One region of the Zhihengliuella flava genome, then DNA from elsewhere that is predicted to be linked to it. Evidence: predicted binding sites of a transcription regulator. Region 1 holds the regulator's gene; the other holds the start of a gene.
The links. Region 1 encodes Rex, which represses fermentation and respiration genes when NADH is low (regulators of the CRP and FNR family bind a similar motif). Its sites were predicted from a motif close to CTTGTGAANNNNTTCACAAG; they were not measured.

Region 1 (14,921 bases):
CGATTCACGCGATCCACGCGCCGACGCTGTTGCTGACCCAACAGGTGTGGGGCTCGGCCTGGAACAAAATTCAGCGCAGCGCACAGTTGGCCCTGGACACGGGGTGCGACGTCGTCGTGGCCCACCCCCCGTTTCGCTGGCAGGGGACGTACGCCTCGGACTTCGCGGACGGCGTGAAGCGAATCTACGAAACCGTCGGGGTGCGGATTGCCGTGGAAAACATGTATCCGTGGCGGGCGCGCGGCCGCGAGGCCAAGATGTACCTGCCGCACTGGGATCCGGTGCCCCAGCCCTACCAGCACGTGACGTGGGATTTTTCCCATGCAGCGATCGCTGCGATGGACTCCTACGAGGCGATCAGGCAGCTCGGACGACGCCTGACGCACGTGCATCTCTGTGACGGCGTGGACAACGCCAAGGATGAGCACTTGGTGCCGGGCTACGGCACGCAGCGGGTTAGCGAATCCATGCACCACCTGCGGGACACCGGGTTCGACGGCGTCGTCGCCGTCGAGGTCGCCACGAGGAAGGCTCGCGGTGTGGGCGGTCGCGAGGAGCTCTTGGGCGAGACCCTCGAGTTTGCTCGTGCTCATCTGGCTTCTGTCCCGGATGAGCCCGCGGCGGCACCTGGCACCGTCGCCGGCTGAGTCCGCCCGGCGTCTGGTGCGGCCGTCGGCGCAGCGAACTAGGTTTCGGCGCGGGTGATTGACACAATGGCGGCATGGCTGACACGAACGCACAGAATTCGACCGCTGACCTGAACCTTGCCTTTCTCGGCACCGGATCCATGAACGGTGCCATCATGCGCGGCATCATTGCTGCCGGACACGACCCGGCCCGGATCACCGCCACCGTCCGCACGCCGTCGAAGGCCGTCGCCTTGGCCGAAGAGACCGGCGTGAACGCCCTGGCCACCGAAGATTCGGCCGAGGCCAACCTCGAGGCCGTCGCGCAGGCCGACGTCGTTTTCCTCGGCGTCAAGCCGGTCGGCATCCTCGAGCTGTGCCGAGAGATCGCGGGGGCCCTGAAGCCCACGGCTGCGGTGGTCTCCGTCGCCGCCGGCATCACCGTCGGCGCCATGGAAGCCGCACTGACGTCCGGCCAGCCGGTGGTTCGCTCCATGCCGAACACTCCGTTGACCGTGGGCCTGGGCGCCGTCGGCGTCGCCGCGGGATCCAGCATTGACGAGGCGACGCTCGAGCAGGTGGTGGCCCTCTATCGCGGCGCCGGCGTGGTCAAGGTCGTGCCCGAGGACAAGATTGAGGCCGTCACCGCAGTGTCCGGGTCCGGCCCGGCCTACATCTTCTACATGGCCGAAGCCATGGCCGCTGCCGGCGAAAAGCTGGGGCTCGATGCTGACACCGCGCGCGAATTGGCGGCGGCGACCGTGGCCGGGGCGGGCCGCATGCTGGCCGAGCCCGACGCCGACGCGGCGCAGCTGCGCCGCAACGTCACCAGCCCCAATGGCACGACGGCGGCCGCGCTAGAGAGCTTCGCCCAGTCCGGGCTGGAGGAGATGGTGCTCACGGCGGAGACCGCGTGCGTGGAGCGCTCGAAGGAACTGACACGCGAGCTCAGCAGCTAAGCCACGCCGCCTGAGCGCACCGCATCCCGTCCCGGTCATCGATCTGGGGCGGGATGCGCGTCGTTTAACGGGGCTACGGGCGCGCTGCGAAGCGTTCGAGGAGGTCCACGTGGCCGGAAACGATCAGGACGTCCCGCCGCGTGACCTTGGTGTCCGGCTGGGCATAGGTGAAGTCCTCGCCGGGACTCTTGACGCCCACCACCGTGACGCCGTACTTGGAGCGCACTTGGGACTCTCCGAGGGTGAACCCCTGGGTCTCCTTGGGCGGGTACATCTTCACGATCGCGAAGCCGTCGTCGAACTCAATGAAGTCCAACATGCGCCCACCGACGAGGTGCGCCACGCGGACGCCGGCGTCCGCCTCCGGGTAGATCACGTGGTTGGCACCGATGCGGGAGAGGATCTTGCCGTGCGCCGGGGTAATGGCCTTGACCCACACGTGGTCCAGTCCTAAGTCCACGAGGTTCACGGTGATGAGCACGGAGGATTCGATTGACGTGCCGACGCCGACGACGGCGGAACTGAACTCCTGAGCGCCGAGCTGACGCAGGGCGTCGATGTCCGTCGCGTCCGCCTCGACGACGTGGGTGAGCATGCCGGAAAATTTCTGCACCAAGGAGGCGTTGCGCTCGATGGCCAGAACTTCCCGGCCCTGACTGATGAGCTGTTCGGCGACGGCGGCGCCGAACCGGCCGAGCCCAATCACCAAGACGGGCGCGTTGTGATCGGTGCGGTTCTCAGCCAATGATCGGCCTTTCCTCGGGGAAGTGATAGCGGGTCTCGCGTTGGCGAGCGGACAAGGCCGCTGCGAGGGTAATCGTACCCACGCGGCCAGCAAACATCAGGGCCACCAACACGTACTTTCCAGCGGGCGGTAGCTCGGCGCTCAAACCCACCGAGAGGCCGCACGTGGCGAACGCGGAAATCGTCTCGAACAGCACCCGGTCCAGCGACTCCTCGCTGATCCACAACAAGAGCGCCGCCCCGAGGGCCACGAGCGTGGCACCGAGGACGACGACGGAGAGCGCCACGCGCATGGTGCCGTCCGGGATGCGGCGGCCAAAAGTCCGGATGTCTGAGTCGCCCCGTGCCTCGGCGGCCATAGCCAAGAAGAGGACGGCGATGGTGGTGACCTTGATGCCGCCGGCCGTGGACACGGAGCCGCCGCCAGCGAACATCAGGGCGTCGGTGATCAGCATGGTGGCGGGATGCAGCTCGTTTTGATCGACGAGGGAGAATCCACCGGAGCGCGTGTTCACCGACGCGAAGAACGAGTGCAGGATCTTGTCCCAGACGCTCAGGTGGCCCATGGTCGCCTGGTTGTTCCATTCCAGCCCGCCCAGAACGACGGCGCCGACCACGGTCAGGATGAGGCTCACGCCGATCGTCAGCTTCGCGTGTAGCGACCATTTGCGGAATTTGTGCCGAAGCGTCAGCAGCACCATGAGGACGGGAAAACCTAGGCTACCCACGAAGACGCCGATCATGATGGGGACCACGATGAACGGGTTGGACTCGAAGCCGGCGAGGCCATCGGGGTGAGAAACGAACCCGCCGTTATTGAAGGACGAGATGGCGTAGAACGAGCCGTGAAAGAACGCCTCGCCCAGCGTGTGGTCCGCGACGTAGAAGGCCGGAATGAGGAGGACGGCCAGAGCCAGCTGAATCGTCGTCGTGGTGGTGATGATGATCCGCAGGAGCGTGCCCACCTCGCCGAGGCGGCCGTCGTCGTCGGCCGCCATGGCCTGCTGGGTGAGCAGCTTGCCGCGCAGCCCCAAGCGCCGGGAGACGGCGAGAGCCAGAATCGACGCAAGGGTCACCACGCCGAGGCCGCCGACGAACATAGCCACCATGATGACCACCAGTCCGAACTGGGACCAGTGCTCGCCGGAGTTCACCGTGGTCAACCCCGTGACCGTCACGGCCGAGGTGGCGGTGAAGAGGGCATCGTAGAAGGGGGTGACCACGTGCTTGGCGGTGGCCACGGGGAGGGATAGTAGGGCCGTAAACACCGCGATCACCAAGAAGAGCGCCGTCAGGAAGAGGCGGGATGGCGAGGACGAGGCCATCGTGTCCACGGTGTCCCGTACTTTCCGCAGCGTGCGCACGGGCCACGACGCGGGCGTGAAAGACGGTGCGGCGGGCATGACCCCCACCATAGTCCACGCGCCCGCCCGCGCGCGGAATCACAGTGGGGGGTGATGGTGCGGGCTGGCGTGGTCGTCGCCCCGGGTGCCTACATGCGATTCGACCGCGTTGTTTAGGTAGCCTGTGGGTGTGAGCCGAATCAATGAAGCGTCGCCGATTGCCACGACCGTCCCGTGGTGCTCGGACATGATGGAGTATCGCTTCAGCGAGACCCACCCGATGAATCCGCTGCGGTTGGACCTGACGGTCAGGCTGGCCGAGGAGCTGGGGGTGCTGGGCCGCGAGCAGATCACCGTGGTCCGCCCCGAACGAGCCACGGATTCTGAACTCGCCCGGGTCCACGACCCGGCCTACATTGCCGCCGTCAAGGCCGTCGCCGCGGACCCCACATCCTGCGATGCCGAGCGCGGACTAGGCACGGAGGACAATCCGGCCTTTGCGGCGATGCACACGGCGAGCGCGCTCCTCGCCGGAGGGTCGATCGCTGCAGCGGAGGCCGTGCTCGACGGATCGGCGCTGCACGCCGTGAATTTCGCCGGCGGGATGCACCACGCCGGCCGCGGCGTCGCCGGTGGGTTCTGCATCTACAACGACGCCGCCATCGCCATCCAGCGGCTGCTCGACGGGGGAGTCGCACGGGTGCTGTACATCGATGTTGATGCGCACCACGGCGACGGGGTAGAGCAGATTTTCTGGGAGGAGGATCGCGTGCTCACCATTTCTTTGCACGAATCCGGCATCTCCCTCTTTCCGGGGACCGGCTTTCCGCATGAGGTCGGGGCAGCCGAGGCCGCCGGACGGGCGGTCAATGTGCCGCTGCCGATGGGAACCTCCGACTCCGGGTGGCTGCGCGCCTTTCACGCCGTCGTGCCCCAACTGGCGGCCGAGTTTCAGCCCGAGGTGATTGTGAGTCAGCACGGGTGCGACGGCCACCGGCTGGATGAACTCACCAATCTCATGCTGAGCGTGGACGGCCAGCGGCAGAACATGCTGGACATCGCCGAGCTGGCGGCCAAGCACTGCGACGGGCGTTGGGTCAGTTTGGGCGGCGGCGGGTATTCCGTGGTGGACGTCGTGCCGAGGGCGTGGACCCACCTGCTGGCCATCGCCTCGGGCCAGCCCGTCCCGCTGCGGACTCCGACCCCGACGCCGTGGCGCGACTACGTAGCGGACAGGTACGGCGTGGACGCGCCCGAGGTGATGGGGGACGACGCGGACACGTGGTGGCGTTCGTGGGAGGTGGGGTATGACCCCGCCGATGCGGTCGACCGGGCCGTGGTGGCCACGCGGAAGGAAGTGTTTCCGCTCTATGGATTGGACCCCTGGTTCGACTGACGCGGCGGTGTGAGCGCGTGCGGCAGCAACAGTTCACAACATCAAAATGCCCTCGAGCGTATATGCGGCTAAGGTGATGTATATGCAGCACCAGAAAGTCTTCTCCGCTTTGGCCGACCCAACGCGCCGCCGCATCCTTGAGGAACTCGCCGAGGGGGACGTGGCGGTCGGTGACCTGGTCGAACGCGTCGAAGCGAGCCAGCCGACGGTCTCTAAGCACCTCCGGGTCTTGCGGGATGCCGCGCTTGTGCAGACGCGCGCCGAGGGGCAGCGGCGCTACTATCGGCTGCAACCGGCTGGCCTTCAGCAGGCCCTGGCCTGGTTCTCGCCGCTGATCGAGCCACTGGCCACCAGCGCCTCGGAGGGGGATGGGGAATCGTCCGAACAGGCCTCTGCCGCGGCGCCCGCCAGCGCCCCAGCGCAGGAGAAGTCCGCCCTGACTCCGGGCGCCGGGGAGGGCGCGGGCACGCGGGAGTTTGGCCGCACGATGAACGCCACCGTGGAACAAGTGGCGGACCGAGCGCACCATCTGCTGGGCCGGCTGCCCAAGCCAAAGTTCGGGCGACGACGGTAGGTGTGACTCACCATGACGGCGCGCGTGTGCAGATTCGCGCCGTCGGGGTAAGGTGTGGGGCATGAACAGTCAGTGGTATGCGTATTTCACGTCGGCTCTGGAGGGGCCCGCGTCGCACTAGCGCATTCACTTTTCCTTCAGAGCCGACAGGACCGGGGCATCAGCCCGCGGTCCTTTTTTATGTCTCAGGCTCTGCAGGTTCGGCGGCGGGGCCACTCGTACCGAAAGGCCCACCATGAACACAGAATCCGTCCGCACCGGCGCCATCGAAGCCCCTGAGGGCACCAATAATGTGCGCGTCACCGAGTTCGCCCCGCTGCCCACACCCGCGCAGGTCCGCGCGGAACTTCCGGCTGACGAGGCGCTGGGGTACCGCATCCAGCGGGCCCGTGACGAGGTCCGCGCGGTCCTCGACGGCGTCGATTCCCGACTGCTGGTCGTCGTCGGCCCCTGTTCCATCCATGACACCGACGCGGGCCTTGAGTACGCTCGGCGCCTCACGGAGTTGGCCCGGCAGCACCGAGAGCACCTCTTGATTGTCATGCGTACTTACTTCGAGAAGCCGCGCACCACGGTGGGGTGGAAGGGACTGATCAACGACCCGATGCTGGACGGCTCGCACCAGATCGCCGACGGTTTGCGGGCGGCACGGCGCTTCCTCCTCGACGTCGGGGCCTTGGGGTTGCCCACGGCCACGGAGTTCCTCGAGCCGATTAGCCCGCAATACATGGCCGACCTGGTCTCGTGGGGAGCGATTGGGGCGCGCACCACCGAGAGTCAGATTCATCGGCAACTGGTCTCGGGCCTCTCCATGCCCGTGGGATTCAAGAATGGGACCGACGGCGGCACGCAGGTGGCCATCGACGCCTGCGCAGCGGCGTCCGCCCCGCAGGCTTTCCTCGGCATCGACGATTCCGGAGCCGCCGCCCTGGTCTCGACTCGCGGCAATACGGACGCCCACCTGATCCTGCGCGGTGGTGCGCACGGACCGAACTACTCGGCGGAGGCAGTGGCCGAGGCCTCGGCACAGCTGGCTGCCGCCGGGCAGAACCCCCGCGTCGTGGTCGACGCCTCGCACGCCAACTCCGGTAAGGACCATGAGCGCCAGCGCCTGGTCATCGCGGAACTGGCCGAGCGCATTGCCGTTGGCGAGCGGCATATTGCGGGCATCATGGCGGAGAGCTTCCTCGAGCCCGGCGCCCAAAAATTCACCCCTGGGACCGATGATCCGCAGCGGCTGACTCGGGGGCAGTCGATCACAGATCAGTGCATGGGGTGGGACGCCACGCAGCAGCAACTGGGCGAGTTGGCGGCGGCCGTGGCCCGGTCACAGTAGGCGAAGGGTTTCACTTTCGTCCCACGGGACACTATTGTTTCTATTCGAGGCGGCAGTGCCCTGCTGGGCCACGCCGTACGAAGACCACCTGCGAGATGCCGCGGTTGCGGCGGACCACCGCGGGGTCAGCCGAACGCAAGTAGGAGATGTGACAATGGCGGAAGGTCAGAACTTCGCGGACGCTCGCTTCATGACCGTGGCCGAGGTGGCCGAGGTGATGCGCGTGTCCAAGATGACCGTTTACCGCCTGGTGCACTCAGCCGAGCTTCCGGCCGTCCGATTCGGGCGCTCATACCGGGTCCCCGAGAATGCGGTGGAGGAATATCTGCGCCGTGCGCAGATCGATTCCGACTCGGCGTCCGCCTAGGGAGCCAACCGCCAGCGATCGGTACTGCGGGCACTGGTGTCCGTGAGGACCTTTTTAAGCGGGTAATCTGTTAAGGAACGTTTAACGTCCGTTGGTTGCGCATGCGTGCCTACGGCGCGGAACGCAACCACGTAGTTAGTGAGGAATCAATGGGCTCTGTTATCAAGAAGCGCCGCAAGCGTATGGCGAAGAAGAAGCACCGCAAGCTGCTTCGCAAGACTCGCCACCAGCGCCGCAACAAGAAGTAAGCGGCCCGCGGCTATTGCCGCAACGAGTGGGGGCGCCTTTCGGATGATCCGAAAGGCGCCCCCACTGGCGTTTAAGCGGGCGGCTCAGCCGGGGAGCGCCCGAAGAGTCGACGCCACCCGCGCCGGGCCCCGTAGGCCACCCCGTAGGCCGTCAAGGCTTTGAGTCCCCAGATGGCGGCCCGGCGGCCCGCCCGGTAGTCATAGACCGGCCAGTTCTTGTCCTGGGCGTAGCGGCGGAGCTTGGCATCCGGGTTGACCGCCACCGGGTGCCCCACGGACTCGAGCAGTGGAATGTCATTGGATGAGTCGCTGTAGGCCCAGCAGCTCTTGAGGTCCAAGTTCGAGTTGGCGGCGAGTTGCCGCACTGCCTCCGCCTTCGCGGTCCCATGCAGAATGTCAGTCACGAGTCGCCCGGTGTAGACGCCGTCCACCTTCTCGACTTCGGTGCCCAAGGACCCCGTCAGGCCGAGCCGCTGCGCCATGACCTCTGCTACCTCGGTGGGAGTGGCGGTGACGAGCCAGACTTGGCGGCCGGAGCGCAGGTGCTGCTCGGCCAGGGCGCGGGTGCCGGGCCAGATGCGCGAGGAGATGAATTCGTCGTACACCTCGTCGCCGATTTGGCGCATGAGTTCCGCGGGAATGCCGCGCACAATGCTGAGCGCCGAATCGCGGATTGAATGGATGTCGCCCAGCGTCTCGCCGCGGAGCGTGAAGAAGAACTGCTTGATGGCGTAGGACGCCGCTTGGCGCACGCTGAAGAGGTCGCGACGGTAGGCGTTGCGGGCCACGGCGAAGAGTGAGGCGCCGCGCATCATGGTGTTGTCCACATCGAAGAACGCGGCGGCAGCGTCAGTGGAGCCCGGCGCGGGAATGGGCGCGGCGGCGCTGCTGCTCGGCTCAGGCATATTGTCAGTTTAGTAGACGGGGCGCCACGGCCGCGCCCGGGCGATGATTCGCATCACACCTCTGGGGCAGGCCCGCACCCTGTGGGGCGCCGGAAATACTGCAGACACCCTGTGGCAGCTACATTGGAGGTATGCACTCTGATGACGGCACACCGCGGGTGGAATTGGTGACGCGCTCCGGGTGCCACCTCTGTGTGGACGCTCGAAAGACAGTCAATGAGGTCGTCACCCGGCTCGGCCTGACGTGGCGCGAGTTGAGCATTGACGACGACGCAGACCTGCGGCAGCGCTTCGCCGAGGAAGTCCCCGTGCTGCTCGTTGATGGCATCCAGCGGGATTTCTGGGTGATTGACCCGGACCGCCTCGAAAAGTTGCTCACCGCGTGAGGTCCAAGACACCGCGCCGTAGCGCCGAGGACGGCCTGTCGATGGAGCCGGCAGCGGCCGGGGCCGTGGCCAAGGGGCTGCCGGAAGCAACGCTGGAACGGCTCACCGTCTACTTGCGCGTGTTGCACGTCGCCGAGGGGGAGGGCAAAGACAATTTGGCCTCCGCAGACTTCGCCCGGGCTGCCGGAGTGAATTCAGCCATCCTGCGTAAAGACCTGTCCCTGCTGGGCGGCACCTTCGGGCGCCGCGGCGTCGGGTACGACGTGCGCGGGTTGGCCGAGCACTTGGCGACGACGCTGGGGCTGCGTCAGCAGTGGCGCGTCGCGATTGTTGGCACCGGTAACTTGGGGCGGGCCCTGGCTGGCTACGCAGGCCTGCGCAATCACGGCTTTCAGCTCGCCGCCTTGTTCGACTCGGACCCCCACGTGGTGGGCCGTGTGGTCAACTCCTTGCCAGTGCGCTCGGCGGACACCCTCGAGGAAGTGATCGGCGAGCACGGTGTGAACATGGCGATCATGACGATCCCCGGCCCTGACGCGCAGGTGATGTGTGATCGCCTCGTGGCCGCCGGAGTGCGCAATATCCTGAACTTTGCGCCCGTGGTCCTTCAAGCTCCGGAGGGCGTCAACGTCCGCAAGGTGGACATGTCACGGGAACTGCAGATTTTGGCCTACTACGCTCACCAAGGGATCGGCTACCAGGACGCGGTGCCCGCGGAGGACGCGGACGCTTAACGGCGCCAGCGCTTGGCCTCCTTGACGGCGGCGATGTACTGAGAGGACGGGCGCAGCCACGCGGCGACGATGCCGCCGATGCCCAGCAAAGTGGTCAGCATGGTCAGCACGTCCGTGCCGACGAGGCCCGCGAGCGAGAGTACGGCCAAGACCGTGCCCGTCACCCGGGCTCCATTGCTGCCCTTGCGAATGAAGAATGCGATGAGCGCGTAGATGGCCACCGCGACGACCATCATGACAACACCGAAGGTTTTCGCGAGGTCCGCCAAGGCGGTGACGCTAATGCCCGTTGTCGCGAGCTGTTCGCTCAGCATCGGGTCCGCGGCGTAGAGCTCTTCCAACATGGCGGCCAACTGCGGCGTCGGAGTCATCAGCAGGATGATGCCCGAGACCAGCGTCAGAGCGCCGGCAGCCAAGATCAATCCGAAGGCAACCATGATCGACTTGGGAGGCGTCGGCGTCGTTCCTTGACCGGGCCCGTAGGGGCCCGGTTGCTGGAAGCCTCCCTGCTGGTACGGAGAATTCTGGTAGGGGCCAGCTGAGTAGGGGCCCGACTGACCGGACGAGGAGGCGGCTGACTGCTGTCCGTACTGCCCCGGCGACGGTGGCGGGACCTGTCCACCACCGTAGGGATTGGACGGTTGGCTCTGCTGTTGTGGCGGGGCTGGGCGCTGATCCTCGGGGAGCCGCACACCGTACTGGGGTGGCTCCTCGCCGTTGGGCTGCTGAGGGCTGTTCGAACTGTTCTGGCTCATGATGGCTCCTCCACGTTTTGACTCTGTGTCCAGCTTACCGGCCGGGCGGAGTCTCTGGGCGGACCTGCACCACAGCAGGGGAGCCGCCGCCGTCACCTCATCAGCACACCGCGGCCGGGGCGGGCCGCAGCGATCCGCTGACGAAGGAGGCCTTGTAGGCGGCGGCGGCACGCATGTACGCGCTGGCCGAGGGGAGCCACATGGACAAGAGTGCGCCGAGGCTGATGAGCGGGATGAACAGCAGCAGGGTCGGCGCCGGCGCGGCAAAGAAGGGCATCGACGCCGCGGAGGCGACGGTAGCCCAGACGCGTGCTCGGTGATGCCCCGTGAAGATGAGGAAGGCGCAGAGCACGTAGCATCCCGCCATGCCGCCCACGAGGAGCACCGCGAGGAACTTGACCAGTGGGCTGGCGAGGAAAAGGAGCATGCTGCCGAATCCCAGCCCCGACGGCTGGAGCAGTACCGTGACCCCTCCGGCCACCATCAGGCTCGGCGAGACGAGAACGACGAGGTAGACGATGACGAGCAGGGCACCCGCGCCCAAGAGCAAGCCACGTGCGGCGCGGACGGCAGTCGGCCGCACGGGGACTCCGTGCTCGTTGACCCGGTGCGCCGGCGGGTCGGCCGAGGGGTGGTCGGTGGTGCTCGATGCGGCGCTGTGGTCGGCCATGGTGACTCCTGCTGCTGGGGGACGGCTTTCTCGACAGTAGAAAGCCTCGGTCCGCATCGTGGTGCTGCCGCAGGTGCCTGTGGAAACAGCGAGTTGTCCACAAGAAACGGCCCCGGGCGCGGCGCATGCCGCGGCCGGGGCCGTCGTGGAGTGTGTGGGGGGAGGTTAGCCCTCAGCCTTCACCAAGGACAGGTCCAGAATGATGGTCACTTTGTCCCCCACCAGCACGCCGCCAGCCTCGAGCGCAGCGTTCCATGTGAGGCCGAACTCCTTGCGGGAGATGGTGGTGGTGGCCTCGAATCCGGCGCGGGTGAGGCCGAACGGATCGACGGCGGTTCCCTGGAACTCAACGTCGAACTCGACGGGCTGGGTGGTGCCGCGGATCGTGAGGTCGCCGTGCAGGGTGAACTCATTGCCTTGGCCCACCAGATCCTTGCCGGCAAAGGTCATCGTCGGGAACTGCTCCACGTTGAAGAAGTCCTCGCCCTTAAGGTGGGCGTCGCGGTTTTCGTCGCGAGTGTCGACCGAGGCCGTCTGCACCACGGCCTGCAACTGCGACTTGGCGACCTCCTCGGCCACCTGGAGGGTGCCCTCGACGTCGCTGAAACGGCCGCGAACCTTGCTGATGCCTGCGTGGCGGACCGAGAAGCCGATCTCGGAGTGTGAGTTGTCAATGTTCCAGGTGCCGGTGCTGAGCTCTGCGGGGATGGGCATGGTGTCTCCTACTTGTTCGTGGTCTGCAGCCCGCGGGGTCGCGGCCTGCCGTTGCCTCTACCGTAATACATGCATTTGCATATATCTAGACCGCGGAGACGATTTGTGACGCTCGCGGCCAGTCGGTCGGCCCTCAGCCCCGGCATCGTGCGACGTGCGGCGAGTTCGCTGGTGGCGAACGGCCCGGTGCCGTCATTTTCTACGGATTGTCGAATAGGGGCAGGACGACGGCGGTTCTGTCGCCAGTGCGCGAGCTGACCGGACCGTTCGTTGATTGGGGGAGGCACAGCAAGCAGTGAGAGAATGGCGCCCATGGCTCTCGCAACAGTTCATCTTGTGCGCCACGGTGAAGTGCACAACCCTGACCGCGTCCTCTACGGGCGCCTGCCCGGGTACCACCTCTCAGAGCTGGGCTACGAGATGGCTGAGCGCATCGGCGCACACTTCGGTGCCCGCGCGGCCGCCGGAGCGTCCATCGTTTCCCTTGCGGCCTCACCCCTGCTTCGCGCACAAGAAACCGCCCGGCCGACCGCCGCGGCGCTGGGTCTCGAGACCGGCGTCGAGCACCGCATCGTCGAGGCGGGGAACCATTTCGAGGGCATGTCCCATGTGGCTGCGCGCCTGCGCGAGCCCAAGCTGTGGCCGCTGCTGGTGAACCCCTTCAAGCCGTCCTGGGGCGAGCCCTACAGCGAGCAGGTAGAACGCGTCATGGAAGCGGTGGATGAACACCGAGCCCGCGCCGTCGAACTCGGCGGAGACGGGGCGGAGGCCATTTTGGTGGCCCACCAGTTGCCCATCTGGGTCACGCGCCTCGCTGCGGAGAATCGCCCCCTGTGGCACGATCCTCGCCGCCGCGAATGCAGCCTCGCCTCGATCACCAGCCTCGATTTTGATGGCGAACGCCTCGTGGCTGTCCGCTACTCCGAACCCTGCGCCGACCTGCTGGCCCGCGCCGCCAACCTACCGGGCGCCTGAGGAACTACGCATGAAAAGCACGCCCCTGTCCCGACGCCGCCTTTTGGCCTCCGCCGCCGCGCTCGCCGTCGTCGCGCCCGTTGCCGCCTGCAGCCCGGCCGAGGACCCACTCACCTCCAGCGTCTCCAATCAGAATTATGTGGCCGGCGACGGTTCGGTGGAGATCTACGCCGAGTCAGATCGTGGCGAACCGCTCGAGGTGCAGGGAACGTTTTACAACGGTGACGCACTGGACTCTGCGGACTGGGCGGGGCAGGTGACCATCCTGAACTTTTGGTACGCCGCATGCGCCCCGTGCCGGGTGGAGGCTCCGCACTTGGTGACCTTGGCCCACGACTTCGAGGATCAGAACGTCGAATTTGTCGGCGTGAATGTCCGCGATACGGAGCCGACGGCGGCCGCCTTTGAGCGCACCTTTGAGATTCCCTATCCGTCCGCCCCGGACACGGATGGCTCGATCCTGCTCGGAGTCTCGCAGTTTGTGAACCCGCAGGCCGTCCCGACCACGCTGGTGCTGGATGCGCAGGGCCGCGTCGCCGCCCGCATCCTCGGCGTGGTGGAGGAGGCGACGCTGCGCGGCCTCATCGAGGACCGTCTCGGCGAGGCCGCGTGAATCCGTTCGCCGAAATCGTCGCGGACGGTTCGCTCCTCCTCGCGATTCCCGTCGCCCTGCTCGCCGGGCTCGTCTCCTTTCTCTCTCCGTGCGTGGTGCCCTTGGTCCCCGGGTATCTGGGCTACGTGACTGGCCTGACCGGAGCAGATCTTGCCGACCAGAAGCGCGGGCGGCTCGTCGCGGGCATCAGCCTGTTTGTGCTGGGTTTTACGGCGGTGTTCATGCTCGCCGGCGTGCTGTTCGCGCAAGTCAGCATCTGGTTGCGGTTCCAGGGCGCGTGGGTCACGCAGGTGCTGGGCGTCGTGGTGATCATCATGGGGCTTGTGTTCATGGGCGGTCTGGGCCTGTTCCAACGCACGCGCAAACTGAACTATCGGCCGCCAGCGGGACTCTGGGGTGCGCCGGTGCTCGGCTTCGTGTTCGGGTTGGGCTGGGCCCCCTGCATGGGGCCGACGCTGGCCGCGGTGCTTGCGCTCAGCTCCGGAGCCAACCCGGACGTCGGCAAGGGAGCCCTGCTGACCTTCGCCTACTGCGTGGGGCTTGGGCTCCCGTTCATTCTGATCGCCATGGGTCTGCGCCGCGGGATGGGGGCGCTCGCGTTCTTCCGCCGCCACAAGCGGGCGGTCTCCATGTTCGGTGGCATCATGCTGATCGTCCTCGGCGTGCTGATGGCCACCGGCGTGTGGGGGATGTGGGTCGCTGAACTGCAGAACTGGTTCGTCAACGATGTGAGGCTGCCGATCTGATGGCACAGGACAATATTCGCGAAGAGCGCGCCGAATCCGCTCAGACGGGCCGGTCGCCGGCCTCCGCCACCGGCGGCAAGCGCCCGGACGTCGCGGTTCCCGCGCTCGGATTCGTGGGCATGCTGCGCTGGGCGTGGACCCAATTGACGACCATGCGCACGGCGCTCTTCTTGCTGCTGTTGCTGGCCGTGGCGGCCGTCCCCGGATCCCTCTTCCCGCAGCGTGACGCGAACGAGGCCGCCGTGACGGCCTACCTCGAGAACAATCCGACGGCGGGCGAATGGCTCGATCGCTTCCAGATGTTCGACGTGTACTCGTCCGTCTGGTTCTCCGCCATCTACCTCCTCCTGTTCATCTCATTGATCGGGTGCATCCTGCCGCGCACCAAGAAGCACTGGCGGGCCATGCGCACCCCGCCGCCGCGCACCCCCGCCCGCCTGTCCCGCATGCCGGAGCATGGCAGCCTGGTGTGGAGCCCGGGCGAAGCGGAAAGTGCAGCGCACGACGCCGACGCGGCGCCGTCGAGCCTCAACCTGACGGCGGCCGTGCAGGCCGCTGCGGCCGCCTTGAAAAAGCGCGGATACCGCGTCGAGGCTCGCCCTGGAGAGGCCGAGGCCTCGGTCGGCGCGGAGCGTGGGTATTGGCGTGAGGTCGGTAACCTCGTCTTCCACGTCTCCTTGGTCGGCATTCTTGGGTCAGTCGCCGTCGGTGGGGCCTTCGGCTACAACGGTCAGCGGATTTTGGTTGAGGGGGAGTCCTTCGTCAACACGCTGGTGTCTTACGATTCCTTCAGCTCCGGTACCGCGTTCACGCCGGATTCCCTCGAGCCG
Region 2 (14,921 bases), 1.1 Mb from region 1:
CCACGAGCTCAATGCCCTGCGCCCGGGCCGCAGTGGCGGGCCGTGGCAGCAGTCCTCCTAAGGAAACCCACGGCAGGACACCGGCTGCCCGCCGTCGCCATTGACCACCGGCGCGGCCGCACGATCGTCGCGCTGGTGGCGGCCGTCGTCGCGGTGCCGTGGCTCATCGCGTTCGGAGCGCAGATCATCGGCATGTTCGCCTCTCCCCTTCCCGCAGTTCCGGAGTAGGTCGTACGAAAACGCGAGGCCCCGCGAATGGGTCGTCGAAAAATGCTCGAATGTGCCGATCTAAGCACCTTTTGGCACGACCCAAGGGCAGGGCGCGCAGTTTTTGACGACCCATGCCTATCGACCCGGCGCTACCACCCGAGCGCGGAGCGGACCCGGCGCGAGCTGATCAGCACCACCACGATCCCGATGACGGCCCCGATGACTGTTTCCACGATCCGGTCATAGAGCAACCCCGCGGTTGGGTCCCGGCTCAGCGAGACGCCGATCAGCGCGAGCGGGGTGATGCACACCTGGGCCCAGAAGTAGTTGCGGATCACCAGCATCTCCGTGCCGAACTGGAAGAGACCAATAATCAGCACCAGCGCCCAGAGCGGCGGCTCGGCCCAGATCACGAGCGCCATCACCACCAGCCCCACGGCCGTGCCGAGGACACGGTGGATACCCCGCGCCACGGCATCCCGAGTGGTGTGCCCCACCAGTGGCACGACGGCGGCCACCATCGCCCAATAGGTGTGCTCAAGGCCCAGCGCCGGCTGCAGAATCTGCGCGATCGCTCCGGCAAGACCGGCCGCCACGAGGTGGCCCAGCGCCTGACCCCAGAGCGCGCGCCACTCCCCCGGTGCCATCGCTTGCGCAAAGGGCTTCGGCTGCGCCACCGCCCGCTCCCGGTGCGCCGGGCGCTGCCACCACCGGCCGAATTGGCCAATGCCCAGCCCCAGCAGGAAGGTCGCCGTCGCCGTCGTCAGCGCCTCCACCGGATTGATGCTCGCCGGCAGCGTGGCGATCGCGGCAAACGCGAAGATGTGGAACAGGGACCCGGCGGGCCGAATGCGCAGCCACCCCACAGCCAACGCGCACGTCCCGGAGATCAGCGTCGTGACCCCGATGACGGCCCACCGGCCGGCCTCCGTCCCGGCCTCGAGGAACGCCTGTGTCGCGACGGCCGCCACCATGACCAACCACATCAACCCGCCGCCACGCAGCTGGGCCCGCCACCGCAGCGCGAAGCTGGGGCCGCGGCCGTAGATATTGGTGAACGCGGCAAACACGGCGAACAACGCCAAGTCGATGCGGTCCAGGCTGAGTAGCACCAGCAGCGGCAGGAAGACCCCGCAGCTGGCCCGCAACGCTGCCCGGTGATCCCGCTGGGCAGGCCCCAACGTGAAGAGCTTTTTCCAGTGCAGCGGGTCATCCATGTTCCCTTTGTACCCGCTCGGCCCCCACCGCGTGCTGCCCCGGGCCAGAAATGTGAACAGCGCGACGCCCGCTCCACGCAGCCCGAGGCTCCGCGCCGTCCGCCCGGTAAGGCAAACTAGTGGGCATGACGTCACGCCCCGCACCCAGCGATTCCGCCCCACCGAGCCCTGCCCCGCTACACACGGCGGACGCGACGCAGACGCCCGCGCCGACCCCGCCGAGCGCGGACGTGCCGACGTCGCACCCCCGCCAGAGCGAGTTCGGTTTCACGGTGGGTACGCGGATGCCGGGCAGCAAGGGCCGCACCGGCGTCATCCACACCCCGCACGGCCAGATCAAGACGCCGGCCTTCATTGCCGTGGGCACCAAGGCCACCGTCAAGGCCGTCACACCGGAGGCCGTGGCTGACTTCGGCGCGCAAGCGGTCCTGGCCAACGCCTACCACCTGTACCTCCAGCCGGGTTCGGACGTGCTCGACGCCGCCGGCGGGCTCGGACAATTCATGAACTGGCCCGGGCCCACCTTCACCGATTCGGGCGGATTTCAGGTGATGAGCCTCGGCTCGGGGTTCAAGAAGGTGATCGACATGAAGGCGGCCGACTCGTCCGGCGATGACGACGCCGTCGCGCCCGGCAAGGAGCGGCTCGCCAACGTGGACGACGACGGCGTGTGGTTCAAGTCCCACCTCAACGGCGACGTGCACCGGTTCAGCCCGGAGATCTCCATGGGCGTGCAGCACCGGATCGGCGCCGACGTCATGTTCGCCTTCGACGAGCTCACCACACTGCACAACTCCCGCGGCTACCAGGAGGAGTCGCTGGAGCGGACCCGGACGTGGGCCGAACGCTGCATCACGGAGCATTTCCGCCTCACCGACGAGCGGGCTCACAAGGAATACCAGGCACTGTTTGGCGTGATTCAGGGCGCGCAATACGAGGACCTGCGGCGCAAGGCCTGCCGGGATCTGGCGCAGATGCCCTTCGACGGCTTCGGCATCGGCGGCGCCCTCGAGAAGAAGAATCTGGGAACCATCGTCGGCTGGTGCGCCGAAGAACTCCCCGAGGACAAGCCCCGCCACCTGCTGGGGATTTCCGAGCCGGACGACATCTTCACGGCCATCGAGAACGGCGCGGATACCTTCGACTGCGTCTCCCCGACCCGCGTGGCCCGCAACTCGGCGTTCTACACCCGCTTTGGGCGCTTCAACCTCTCCGGGCAGCGCTACAAGCTGGACTTCACGCCGCTGCAAGAGGGCTGCGACTGCTACACCTGCACCCACTACACCCGCGCCTACATCCACCACCTCTACAAGGCCAAGGAAATGCTCAGCCACACGCTGATTTCCATCCACAACGAGCGCTTTGTGGTGCGCCTGGTCGACTCGGCGCGCGAGGCGATCGAGGCGGGCACGTTTGCGGAGCTCAAGGCGAGCGTCCTGGCCGACTACTACGCGAAGCAAGCGGACCCGCAGGGCCCCGGCGCCCCGGCCTAACCGGCCGAACGGCGCGTGCTGGCCGACGTCGGGCACGTAATCCAAAACACCATCCGCGGTGGATTGTTGGTAGCGTGATGTTCCATTCAGCGTGACGATGGGGTCGCGATCACACCCGATCAAGGAGATTCGCATGCCCCAGGCACCTGAGCACACCCGCGCCGCCGCCTCGCACGAGATCCCCGATGAGATGCGGCAGGATGTGTCCCTCCTCGGCGGTCTGCTCGGCCGCGTCCTCACCGAATACGGCTCCGCCGGCCTGCTGGAGGACGTCGAACAACTGCGCGCGCTGAACATCGCCGCGGTGGAGGATCCCAGTGGCGCCAAGCTCGCCGAGGCGGAGGCCCTCGTGGACTCGTTCTCGCCGGAGCGCGCCAAGGAAGTGGCCCGGGCGTTCACCTGCTATTTCCTGCTCTCGAATCTGGCGGAGGAGCAGCACCGCATCCGCACGCTGCGTGCCCGCGATGGCTCCGTCCCGCTGGAGCAGCAGGCCCCTGCCGATTCCGTGGCGTCCGCGTTCAACCACCTCGCCGCCGAAGTCGGCGAGGAGGAGGCACGACGCCGGCTGGCGGACTTGCGCTTCCACCCCGTCCTGACGGCTCACCCGACTGAGGCGCGCCGCAACGCCGTTGCCTCCTCGCTGCGCCGGCTCTCCGACCTGCTGGAAGAGCGCAATGACCCGCGTCTGGGCAGCGGGGCGCTGGCCAAGAACGAGCGCGGCATGCTCGAGGAGATCGACACGATGTGGCGCACCGCCCAGCTGCGTGTCTCCGCCCCGAGCCCGCTGGACGAGGTCCGCACGGCGCTGAACGTCTTCGATTCGTCCTTCTCCAAGGTCTTCGTCGAGGCCTACCGACGGATGGACGACTGGCTGCAGGGCGATGCCCGCGGCACCGCCGCGCCGAAGGCTCCGGCCTTCATTCGGATGGGCTCCTGGATCGGTGGCGACCGCGACGGCAACCCGAACGTCACCGCGTCCGTGACTCGCGCCGCCGTCGGGCAGGCTGCCGAGCGCGTGCTGACCGAGCTCGAACACCGGACCCGGACGGTCGGTTCCGCCCTCACGCTGGACGACCGCTTCGCGACGCCGTCGGCTGACCTGACCGCCCTGTGGTCCCGGCTCCGGCAGCTCTCGGAGGAACTGACGGACGCGGCCGCGGCCCACTCGCCGCGCGAACCGCACCGCCAGGTCATGCTGGCGATCGCCGGTCGCATCGCCGCGACCCGCACTCGCGACGCCGACCTCGCTTATGGCGAGCCGGAGGAACTCATCGCCGACCTGACCGTGGTGCAGGACTCCCTCGTGGCGGCCGGCGTCAAGCGCGCCGCGTACGGCGACGTGCAGGACGTGATCTGGCAGGTCCAGACGTTCGGCTTCCACTTGGCCGAGCTCGAGGTCCGCCAGCACTCCAAGGTGCACGCGCAGACGCTGCAGTGGCTGAAGGACCCGGAATCCGTCGAGAAGATGGCCGTGCCGGGCGAGGAAGTGCTGGAGACCTTCCGCGCGATCGCCTCGGTGCAGCAGCGTTATGGCGTCGGCGCCGCCCGCCGCTACATCGTCTCCTTCACCCGTTCCGCCCAGAACCTCGCCGATGTGTATGAGCTGGCCGAGCACGCGCTGGGCGGTCCGGACAATGCGCCGGTGCTGGATGTCATCCCGCTCTTTGAAACGTACGAGGATCTGCAGAACGCCCCGGGCATCTTGGCGGAAATGCTAGATCACCCGGCCGTGCAGAAGCGCCTCGAGGAGACGGGCCGCCGCATGGAGGTCATGCTCGGCTACTCGGACTCGGCCAAGGACGTCGGGCCCGTGGCCGCGACGCTCGCGCTGTACGAGGCGCAGGAGCGGATCTCCGCGTGGGCACAGGAGAACAACATTGTCCTGACGCAGTTCCACGGCCGTGGCGGCGCCCTCGGCCGCGGTGGCGGACCGGCCAACCGTGCGATCCTGGCGCAGCCGCCGCACTCGGTGGACCTGCGCTTCAAGGTCACCGAACAGGGCGAGGTCATCTCCGCCCGGTATGGCAACCCGGAGATTGGCCTGCGCCACATCGAGCAGGTCGCCGCGGCGACGCTCATGGCCTCGGCCCCCTCGATCGAGCAGCGCAACGCCGGGGCCGCCGAGCGCTTTGCCCCGCTGGCCGAGCGGATGGACGCCGTGAGCCGCGAGCGCTTTGACGGCCTCGTGGGCGCCGACGGTTTCGCGCCCTGGTTCGCTCAGGTCACCCCGCAGGATGAGGTCGGCCTGCTGGCGCTCGGATCACGCCCGGCCAAGCGGGGCCTCTCCGTCGAGTCGCTCGAGGACCTGCGCGCCATCCCGTGGAACTTCGCCTGGGGTCAGGCCCGAATCAACCTGACCGGCTGGTACGGACTCGGCTCGGCGCTGGAGGCGGTGAACGACCTGGACACGCTGGGCGAGGCCTACAGCCAGTGGCCCCTGTTCCGGGCGCTGATCGACAACATCGAGATGTCCTTGGCCAAGACGGACCGCCGCATCGCCGAGCGCTACTTGGCCCTGGGCGACCGCGAGGACCTCGCCGCCTTGGTGTTGGAGGAGCTGGACCTCACCAGCAAATGGGTCTTGGCCATCACCGGCCAGGAGCGCCTGCTGGAGGGCCGCCGCGTACTGGGACGCGCCGTGCAGCTGCGCAACCCATACGTCGACGCGCTCTCGCTGCTGCAGTTGCGCGCGCTGAAGGCCCTGCGCTCGGACGCCGAGCTCGGTGAGCAGGAGCTGACCGATCAGCGCAACCTGCTGCTCATCACCCTCAAGGGCGTGGCCGCCGGACTGCAGAACACCGGCTAAAACCTCTCCGCTCGCCTCGCCTACGGGCACGGACGGCGCGGCGCCGGCACCCAACTCGGGTGTCGGCGCCGCGCCGTTTAAGGTGGCGGCTACAGCTGTGCGCGGCGGCTAGTCATTTGGCCCCGTTCTCGCGGCCGCATCACCAGTACCTAATCGCATCATGCCTAGTCAGAGACGTTCACGGACGCGCCTCCAGAGTCGGGACGCCTCAAGAACGGGGCGAAATGATGCGGCTCAGTCGGCGACAGCGTAAGTGGGCTCCCGCCGCTTGAACCAAGCGATCACGGCCGTAGTGACCGGGACAAAGAGGACCTCCACCGCCGTTTTGTAGAGGAAGCCCACCACCACGTAGTTGATGAATGTTCCCGCGTCCGTAATGCCAATCACGCCGGCCGCGATGGAGCAAAAGATCAGCGTGTCCGCGAACTCGCCAACGCCGGTGGAGCCCAGCAGGCGGCCGATCAGCGCGCGCTCACCGAAGCGCGCCTTCATGCGCACCAGAACATAGGAGTTCAACAACTGCCCCACCGCAAAGCCGAGGAGCGACGCGGCGACGATCTGCCACACCGGCCCCAGCGTGGCCGCGAGCGCATCCTGCCCCTCGTACCACGAGGCCCCCGGCAGGGCGATGATGACCCAAAAGCACAGCGTGGTGAACACGGAGAGCGCGAACGTCGTGATGATCGCGCGCCGAGCGGCCTTGAACCCGTAAACCTCGGACACCACGTCCCCGAGGATGTAGGCCAGCGGGAAGAGGAAGAACCCGCCGTCGGTCACGATCGGGCCGAACTCGACGCCCTTGGTGGCGCCGATATTGGACAGAACCACCACGATCGCCATGAGGGCGAGGACGGTGGAGAAGTACGGGCTGCCGGTCTTGGCGGCAGCGGGCACGGCGGAGTGCGGGGCCATGAGAGGGAACTCAATTCTGTAGTGGTTCGCCTGGCCACACCGGCGGCCGGCTGTATTAGCACTGACCGTGCCATTCTCCCACGGGCCGTCGACTGCCGTCCCACCGCGCCGAACCATCGTGGAGGACACCCGCGCTGAACCCCGCGCCTGAGACCTACGCCTGGCACCCGCACCGAACGCCCGCACCGGACCTCGTTTTCTTGAACATGTTCAAAAATGAGTACACTGGGCTATAGCCCCGTCATCTCAAGGAGAATCGCGTGTCCGCGACCCCCAAATCCGCCCGCACCCGCGCCCAGCTCATCAGTGCAGCCTTAAAGCTTCTGCGCGAACGCGGCTTTGCGGGGACCACCGTGCGCGCCATTGCAGAGGAAAGCGGGGTGGCGCTGGGGGCCGCCTACTACTACTTCGAGTCCAAGGAAGAACTCACCCGAGCCGCGATCGCGAGCATCCTGGCCGACTACGCCGCCGCCCTGCCCTCTGAACTCACGCCGGGCAATGCACTAGAGCACCAATTGCGCACCGCGTGGGAGTCACTTCTCGAGGCGCTCTCCCCGTACTCCAGCTGCGGACGGGCCCTGATGGGCGCACCGCTGCCGGCCAGCATTCGGCTGGCCATGGCGCACACCGTCGCCGCGGCGAGCCCACACCCGCCACGGCCGATCCGCCAGGACCTGCCGGAACTCTTGGCCCTCGCCACCCGGGCCGTGCTCACCTTGTGGGCCCACGACGATACGGACGACGACGCCCGAACGCGGGCCCTGATCGCTCGCCTCGCGCCGTTTGCCGCGCGGGCCACGGTGCTCGCCCGGCTCCCCGTGGTGCGCCGCCTGGCCGACGAGTTACTGACCATCACCCGGGCCACGGCTGCGGAGGCCTCTCCACGCGCCAGCTCCGCGGAGACAGGGACCCGACGCGCGGCCTAAAATGGCACGCATGACTTCCACTGCGCACGCACCTGCCCCCGCCATCACCCTGACGATCGCCGGCTCCGAGGCCACCGGCGGCGCGGGAGCGCAGGCGGACCTGAAAACCTTCCAGCAGCTCGGCACCTACGGGATCGTGGCGCTGACCTGCATCGTCTCCTTTGACCCCCAGGACAACTGGAACCACCGCTTTGTCCCGGTGGAGCCCCACGTGATCGCCGACCAGCTGGAGGCCACACAGACCTGCTACGAGGGCCAGCTGGAGACGGTCAAGCTCGGCATGATGGGTTCGCCCGCCACGATTGACACGGTGGCCACCGCGCTGAAGGGCCAGGCGTGGAAGAACGTGGTGCTGGATCCGGTGCTGATCTGCAAGGGCCAGGAGCCGGGCCACGCGCTGGACACGGATCAGGCCCTCAAGGCGAACCTGCTGCCGCTGGCCACCTTCGTCACCCCCAATCACTTTGAAGCGGAGCAGCTCTCCGGCCTGACCATCACGGACGAGGCCTCACTGATCGAGGCCGCCAAGTCCATCCACGAGGCCTCCGGCGCGGCCGTGTTGGCCAAGGGCGGCGTGCGCCTCGCGGGCAGCGAGGCCATCGACGTGTTTTACGACGGCGAAACGCTCGAGGTGCTGCGTGCCGAGAAGATCGGTGAGGTCGCCGTTTCCGGCGCCGGCTGCTCGCTCGCCGCCGCCGTGACGGCCGAGCTCGCCAAGGGGGCCACCCCGCTGGAGGCCGCCCGCACGGCGAAGGAGTTTGTGACGGAGGGGATCCGCCACCGCGTCGCCTCTGCAGCACCGTTCGATGCCTTGTGGCAGGGCGGAAAGTAGAGACTTTCCCGCCGTGAGGCGCGGGCGTGACGTCAAACGTCACGCCCGCAATTATTTAACAACTCCTTGACAAGTGACGAACCTCACTTAGGCTGACTCCGTGGGACGCAGCACTCGCGCGTTCTCTTCGTGGAACTCAAGGAGCAGCATGACTACCTCGCACCGATCTGGAGCGAACCGGCCGCGGCTGGCTCGGGCCGTCGTGGCGACGTCGGCCGGCTTGGCACTCGCCGCAACCGCGGCACTGCCGGCGGGAGCGACGACGTCGTCCGACCCCCTCGCTACCGCCTACAGCTCAGAATCGCTGGCCGATACGAACCTCAAGATTTCCGAAACCCTCGCCCACGCCCAGGGCGAGGTTTCTGTTTATGTTCAGTTTGAAGGCGAGGGCGCCTATGCGGCCACGCAGCCGGACAGTGTCACCCGGGGCCAGGGCAAGCCGGTCAAGAAGGACAAAGAGGTCAAGGAACTCCGGAAGAAGATCAAGGCTCAGGGCAAGTCCGCCGCGGCGCAGGCCTCCGCCCAGGTGATCTACGAGACCACCAACGCGCTGCCGGGCGTGGCCCTGCGCGGCAACGCCAAGAAGCTGCGCACGCTGGCGCAGCGGGACGACGTCGTCAAGGTCAGCGCCATCAACCCCAAGACGCCGTCCAACTCCGGGGCCGTGATTGACACGCGCGCGCTGAATGCGTGGCAGGACCTCGGCGCCACCGGCGAAGACGTGACCATTGCCGTGTTGGACACGGGTGTCGACTACACCCACGCTTCCTTCGGCGGCCCGGGAACCCGCGAGGCTTACGATCAGGCGCAGGCCTCGACCGAACTGCCCAGCGCTGACTCCGGATTGATCGATCCCGCCAAGTTCATTGGCGGCTGGGACCTCACTGGCGATGACTACAACGCTGATCCCGACGCTGACTCCTACCAGCCAGTCCCGAACCCGGACCCGAACCCGCTCGATTGCGCCACGGCCGGGCACGGCTCGCACGTGGCCGGCACGGCCGCCGGTTACGGCGTCAACCCGGACGGCACCACCTTCACCGGGGATTACTCCTCTCTGACCGCTGAACAGGTTGCGGCCATGAAGGTCGGCCCGGGCACGGCGCCGCTTGCCGAGGTCGTGGGCATTCGCGTGTTCGGCTGTGAGGGTTCCTCCGCCGTCGTCGGCCAAGCCCTCGACTACGTACTTGACCCGAACGGCGACGGCGACTTCTCCGACCGCGCGGACGTGGTCAACATGTCCCTAGGCTCCGATCACTCCCCCGTGGACGATCCGGAGAATGACATCGTCGACGCCCTGACCGAGCTCGGCATTCTGTCCGTGATCGCCTCCGGCAACGCCTCTGACGTCACCAACGTCGGCGGCTCCCCCGGTAACGCAGCGTCCGCGCTGACCGTGGCCAACTCCGTGGGGTCGACGACGACGCTGGACGGCGCGGACATCTTGGCGCCCGAGGCCTCCGCGGGCCGGGCCGCCGGCCAGTACTCGGTCAACTACGACTACCAGACGGCGACCGAAGAGGAACTCACCGGAACGGTGACGATGGCCCCGGCCGACAATCGGTTCGGCTGTGACGCCTGGCCGGACGGCACGGACCTCGGCGGCAGCTGGGTCTGGATCCAGTGGGAGGAAGACGGCGCGTTCCCGTGCGGTTCCGCGCAGCGCTTTGGCAACATCGCGGACGCTGGCGGCGCCGGCGTGATCCTCGACTCGCCGCGGCTCGTGTTCGACGCCGGCATCGCCGGCAACGCGGAGATCCCGGGCATTCAGTTCAACCAGACCTACTCGGACGCCCTGCGCCCCGACGCTGAGGCCGGCACCCTGCAGGTCCGCCTCTCGCCGGAGCTCATCGGCTCCACGAAGGCCGAGTCCGGGGCCCTCGACACCCTGAACTCCAGCTCGTCACGTGGAGTGCACGGCAGCGATGGCATTGTGAAGCCCGACGTCGCCGCCCCGGGCACGCTGATTGGTTCTGTGGGTGTGGCCACCGGCAACGGGACGGCCGTCATGTCCGGCACCTCGATGGCCACCCCGCACGTCGCCGGCCTAGCCGCCCTGGTCTACGGTTCCGGCGAATACTCGGCCAGCGAGGTCAAGTCCCGCGTGATGAACACCGCCACGGCGGACGTGATGGCCGCCAACGGTGAGGCGTTCGGACCCAACCGCGTCGGCTCCGGCCGCGTGATCGGCGACGCCGCACTGAACACCCCGGCCATCGCCTACGCCACCGACGCGGCGGACCTGACCAGCGTCGTCTTCGGCGTCATCGAGCTGGGCACGGACACCTACACGGCGACGAAGTCCGTCACGGTGCAGAACCAGTCCGACGCCGAGATGACGTACGACGTCTCCTACGCGGCGTCGTCGTCCATCCAGGGCGCGACGTACACCCTGAGCGCGGACACCGTCACCGTCCCGGCCGGCGGCACCGCCGAGTTTGAGGTGACCCTGACAGTGGATCCGGCCGAGTTCGCGAAGACCATGGACCCGACGCTCGAGGCCACGCAGTCCGGCCTGCCGCGCCAGTGGGTGGCGGACGCGACGGGGCGCATCGTGCTGGAGAACGCTGACGCCCCGACCCTGCGCGTGCCCGTCCAAGCGGCTCCCAAGCCGACGGCGGACATGAGCGCGGACCGGAAGAAGTCCAAGGTCACCGACGGCACGGGCACCATCAACCTGACCGGGCGCGGCGTAGACGCCGGCGAGGGCAGCGAGAACGTCACCTCCCTGGTCTCCGCGTTTGAACTCGGCGCCACCAGCGACGAGCTGGCGGATACCTCCACCCCGGCCACGGCGGAGATGGACCTCGCCTACGTGGGCGCGGCGTCCGACGCACCGAGCGTCGGCGCAGCGGACGGCCTGCTGAACATCGGTGTGGCCACCCACAACGACTGGGCGCACCTAGCCGGCGGCGTGGAGATCGACGTGGAGTTCGACGTGGATCAGGACGGCACCGCCGACTTCGTGACCTACACCAGCCGATTCGACGGCGTGGACCTAGACCTCGCCTCCACCGTGGACCTGTCCACGGGGCAGAGTGTGGACGCGTGGGGCGTAAATGTCCTGCTGGGCACGGACACCAACCTGTTCGACTCCAACGTCGCGACCCTGCCGGTGTCACTGGCCGCGCTGGGCATCGACGGCGATCAGGAGATCTCCTACCGCGTGTTGACGTACAGCTACTACAACACCGACGACGCCGGAAACATCATCCCGGTCGACTCGACCGATTGGATCGGCTACAACCCGGTGAACCCGGACGTCTGGTTCTCCGGCGCCGGGGACGGCCTGATGTTTGCCGACCAGCCGGGCACCGCACTCGAGGCCCACGCGGTCACCGAGGGCAAGGGGAAGAACGGCAAGGGCAAGGCCAAGCCTGTGGCGGACGCCCTGCTGCTGCATCACCACAACGCCTCCGGCGAGCGCGCCGAGGTGGTCACCCTGAAGTAATTCGGGGTGCGACGGCGGCGGCCGGGTTCAGCTGGGAAACCAGCCGGGCCCGGCCGCGGCTTTTAAAGTGCCCGCGCTACTAGGCCTTCACGACGGGCAGATCCGCCCAGTCGGTGGTGTAGCGCGGGGACGAGTACTCGCGTTTCATACTCCACGCTGCCTGGCGGTGGACACCACCGGCGCCCAGCCCGATGGCTGACTTGCCAAAACGCGATTTCACGCTGGAGAGCACCGTGCTGACGTCTTGCTCCGGCCGGACGTCGGCGGAAGCACCGCCCGGTGCCGCGGCCTCCGGCTGCCCGAACAGGTCCAGCTCGTCTTGGCGGATAGAGCCGGCCGGGCTGAGTCCGGAGAGCACGACGCCGGCGCGCGAGTAGCGGGCCTCCGGCGCGAGGCGGGTCAGCAGGCCGGCCGCCGCGCGCACGATGGTAATCGGGTCCGCCGTCGGGGACTCAAGCGGGATGGCGACCGAGGGGTGGGACGCCTCCCCGGAGGCGAAACGGCTGGTCCCGGCGAAGGCGCCCACGACCTCCGCCACGAGTCCGCGGGCGGCGAGCCGGGAAGCCGCCGACTGTCCGTACACCGTGAGCACATCCCGCATCTGCGCCGCGGACTCCACCGGTGTGGCGAAGGAGCGGGAGAACATGATCTGGTGGGCATCGGCCCGCTCGTCGATCGGCGGGATGCAGGGCGTGCCCCGCAGTTCCAACGCCGTGCGCTGCAGGACCACGGAGAACTTCTTGCGCAGCCGGAGCGGATCGGCCGCCGCGAGGTCAGCGACCGTCTGGATGCCCATCCCCGCGAGCTTATGCCCCGTCTTGCTGCCGACGCCCCAGACCTCGGTGGCCGGCAAGCGTTCGGCGAGCGCGGCGGCGTCGTGCACGGGCAACGAACCCAGCGAGCACACACCGGCCAAATGATCGTTGCGCTTGGCGATGTGGTTGGCGAACTTGGCAAGGGTTTTGGTGGGCGCCACGCCCACGCAGACCGGGACCCCCACACGGCGGGCCACATCGGCGCGGACCGCCCGGGCAACGCGAAGGAGCTCGGCCTCGCTCGCTGCGGGCAGGCCGAGGAAGGACTCGTCGATCGAGTAGACCTCCTGCCATGCACCGTGGGAGCCGATGACCTCCATGACGCGCGCGGACATGTCCCCGTAGAGCTCGTAATTACTGGAGCGCGCAGCCAACCCGTGGCGGTCTGCGTCCGGCGCCAGCTGGAACCAGGGCGTGCCGGTCCGGATCCCGAGGGCCTTGGCTTCGGCGCTGCGCGCGACGACACAGCCGTCATTATTGGACAGGACGACGACGGGGCGGCCGTGCAGTGAGGGATCGAAGACGCGCTCGCAGGAGACGTAGAAGTTGTTGACGTCGACCAACGCGTAGCGGGTCCCATCCCCGGCGGTGGTGGAGGCTGCAGTCCAGATCATAAGCGGTGCAGGCTCCGGGTGGCCACGCCCCACACCTCCAGCTCGCCTCCAACGTGCGTGCTGGCTGGCAGCTCCGGTGGCCGCGGCTCGGTCCACAAGACGGGGCCGTCCGGAGTGAGGGCCAAGCGGCGCACCACCAGCTCGCCGTCATGCACCACGACCACGACGCTGCGATCCCGCGGGGACCGGGCGCGTTCCACGATGAGCTCGTCCCCGTCATCGATGCCAGCCCCGGCCATCGAACGGCCCGTGACCCGCATAACAAACGTGCTAGTTCGATCCGCGATGAGGTGCCGATTCAGGTCAATGCCGCCGTCATAATAGTCGCCCGCCGGGGAGGCGAAACCGGTGGCCGGGCGCGGACGCAACGGCGAGGACTCTGCTGCCACAGACACCCCCATAGAATCGAACGAATATTCGATTCAACTATAGCGCGTCCCGGCGCTTCACCGTGACCCACTGCGCCCCGAAAATGACGGCCGCGACAGCCCCAGTGATGGCCACGGTCAGCGGGTCCCGGGCGAGTTGGAACAGCAGAAACGGGACCAGCACGGCCACGTCCAGCGCGATAGCAACGCAAGGCACCCAAGCTCGGGCCGCCAAGTCCTGGCGCATCCGCAGCACGCCGACATGCACCGCGATGTCCATCGCCACATACAGCATGGCTCCCAGCGCCGCGATACGGGACAGATCAAAAAAGGCCGCCGCCAGGATCGCCAAGGACGCCGTGATGATGAGTGATTGATGGTCCACGCGGCCCGGGAGCCCCGGGACCTGCCCCATCTCCCGCAGCATCGAGTAGAGCTTGGAGACCGCAAAGAGGCTGGCCGTCAGCCCGGAGAGGGTCGCCACGACGGCGACGAGCACGGTGAGGCGCACGCCCCACGGGCCGAAGAGCGGTTCGGCCGCCTCGGCGAGGGCATAATCCCGCGCCTGGACGATCTCCGGCAGGCTCAAGCTGGCCCGGACCGCGAGCGTGATGAGCACGTACAGCACTGCACACAGGATGATGGAGATCATGATGGACCGGCCGATATTGCGCTCCGGTTCGCGGAGGTCCGCGCCCTGATTCGTGATGGTCGTGAATCCCTTGTACGCCAAAATACATAACGTGGCCCCGGCCAAGAGCGCCCCCATGGACTGAACCCACCCCTCCTCCGCCGGGGCCGCCGACACGGCCGGTTGCACGCTCCCGGCCACGATCAGCCCTGCCACGGCGAGGGCCGCGATGCCGAGAATCTTCACAACGGCGGCCGCCGTGGCCGTTCGCTCCACCCACCGGTTGCCCACCAGATTGATGAGCGCTCCGGCAGCGATGGCGAGCACGGCGAGGGCGGGAACCCAGAACGGCGAACCCTCCAGCCCGAAGGGCCGCAGCACGTACGTTGCAAAGGTGCGCCCCAGCAGGGACTCCGCCAAGATCATCGTCACGTACATGAACAGCGTGAAGGACCCGGCGACGACGCCGGGCCCAAAGGCCGACTTCAGCAGCATGGCAATCCCGCCCGAGGACGGGTTCGTGGCCGAATAGCGGATATAGGAGTACGAGCTAAAGGCCACCACCACGGCGGCCACCACAAAGGCCCAGATGAGCAGCTCGCCGGCGATCTCAGCGACCTGCCCCACGAGGGCGAAGATCCCGGCG

Region 2: a site for Rex is predicted at 6,836-6,855, ahead of IW252_RS09665 (queuosine precursor transporter). Genes of this name have one in related genera too.

Annotation. Positions count from the first base shown of each region.
Region 1 is NZ_JADOTZ010000001.1:995,216-1,010,136, reverse strand. It holds gene IW252_RS04685 (sugar phosphate isomerase/epimerase family protein) at 1-647, shown strand, start outside; gene proC (pyrroline-5-carboxylate reductase) at 722-1,585, shown strand; gene IW252_RS04675 (potassium channel family protein) at 1,659-2,330, opposite strand; gene IW252_RS04670 (TrkH family potassium uptake protein) at 2,323-3,732, opposite strand; gene IW252_RS04665 (acetoin utilization protein AcuC) at 3,920-5,068, shown strand; gene IW252_RS04660 (ArsR/SmtB family transcription factor) at 5,151-5,642, shown strand; gene IW252_RS04655 (3-deoxy-7-phosphoheptulonate synthase) at 5,878-6,978, shown strand; gene IW252_RS04650 (helix-turn-helix domain-containing protein) at 7,133-7,345, shown strand; gene IW252_RS04645 (30S ribosomal protein bS22) at 7,495-7,593, shown strand; gene IW252_RS04640 (HAD family hydrolase) at 7,665-8,498, opposite strand; gene IW252_RS04635 (glutaredoxin family protein) at 8,630-8,884, shown strand; gene IW252_RS04630 (redox-sensing transcriptional repressor Rex) at 8,881-9,618, shown strand; gene IW252_RS04625 (hypothetical protein) at 9,615-10,373, opposite strand; gene IW252_RS04620 (hypothetical protein) at 10,474-11,043, opposite strand; gene IW252_RS04615 (YceI family protein) at 11,209-11,757, opposite strand; gene IW252_RS04610 (histidine phosphatase family protein) at 12,070-12,732, shown strand; gene IW252_RS04605 (TlpA family protein disulfide reductase) at 12,743-13,345, shown strand; gene IW252_RS04600 (cytochrome c biogenesis CcdA family protein) at 13,342-14,091, shown strand; gene resB (cytochrome c biogenesis protein ResB) at 14,091-14,921, shown strand, end outside.
Region 2 is NZ_JADOTZ010000001.1:2,077,915-2,092,835, reverse strand. It holds gene IW252_RS09690 (DUF6707 family protein) at 1-61, shown strand, start outside; gene IW252_RS09685 (hypothetical protein) at 43-228, shown strand; gene IW252_RS09680 (FUSC family protein) at 360-1,427, opposite strand; gene tgt (tRNA guanosine(34) transglycosylase Tgt) at 1,553-2,920, shown strand; gene IW252_RS09670 (phosphoenolpyruvate carboxylase) at 3,054-5,726, shown strand; gene IW252_RS09665 (queuosine precursor transporter) at 5,961-6,638, opposite strand; gene IW252_RS09660 (TetR/AcrR family transcriptional regulator) at 6,899-7,564, shown strand; gene IW252_RS09655 (hydroxymethylpyrimidine/phosphomethylpyrimidine kinase) at 7,566-8,396, shown strand; gene IW252_RS09650 (S8 family serine peptidase) at 8,545-11,847, shown strand; gene IW252_RS09645 (Y-family DNA polymerase) at 11,927-13,276, opposite strand; gene IW252_RS09640 (LexA family protein) at 13,273-13,677, opposite strand; gene IW252_RS09635 (APC family permease) at 13,703-14,921, opposite strand, start outside.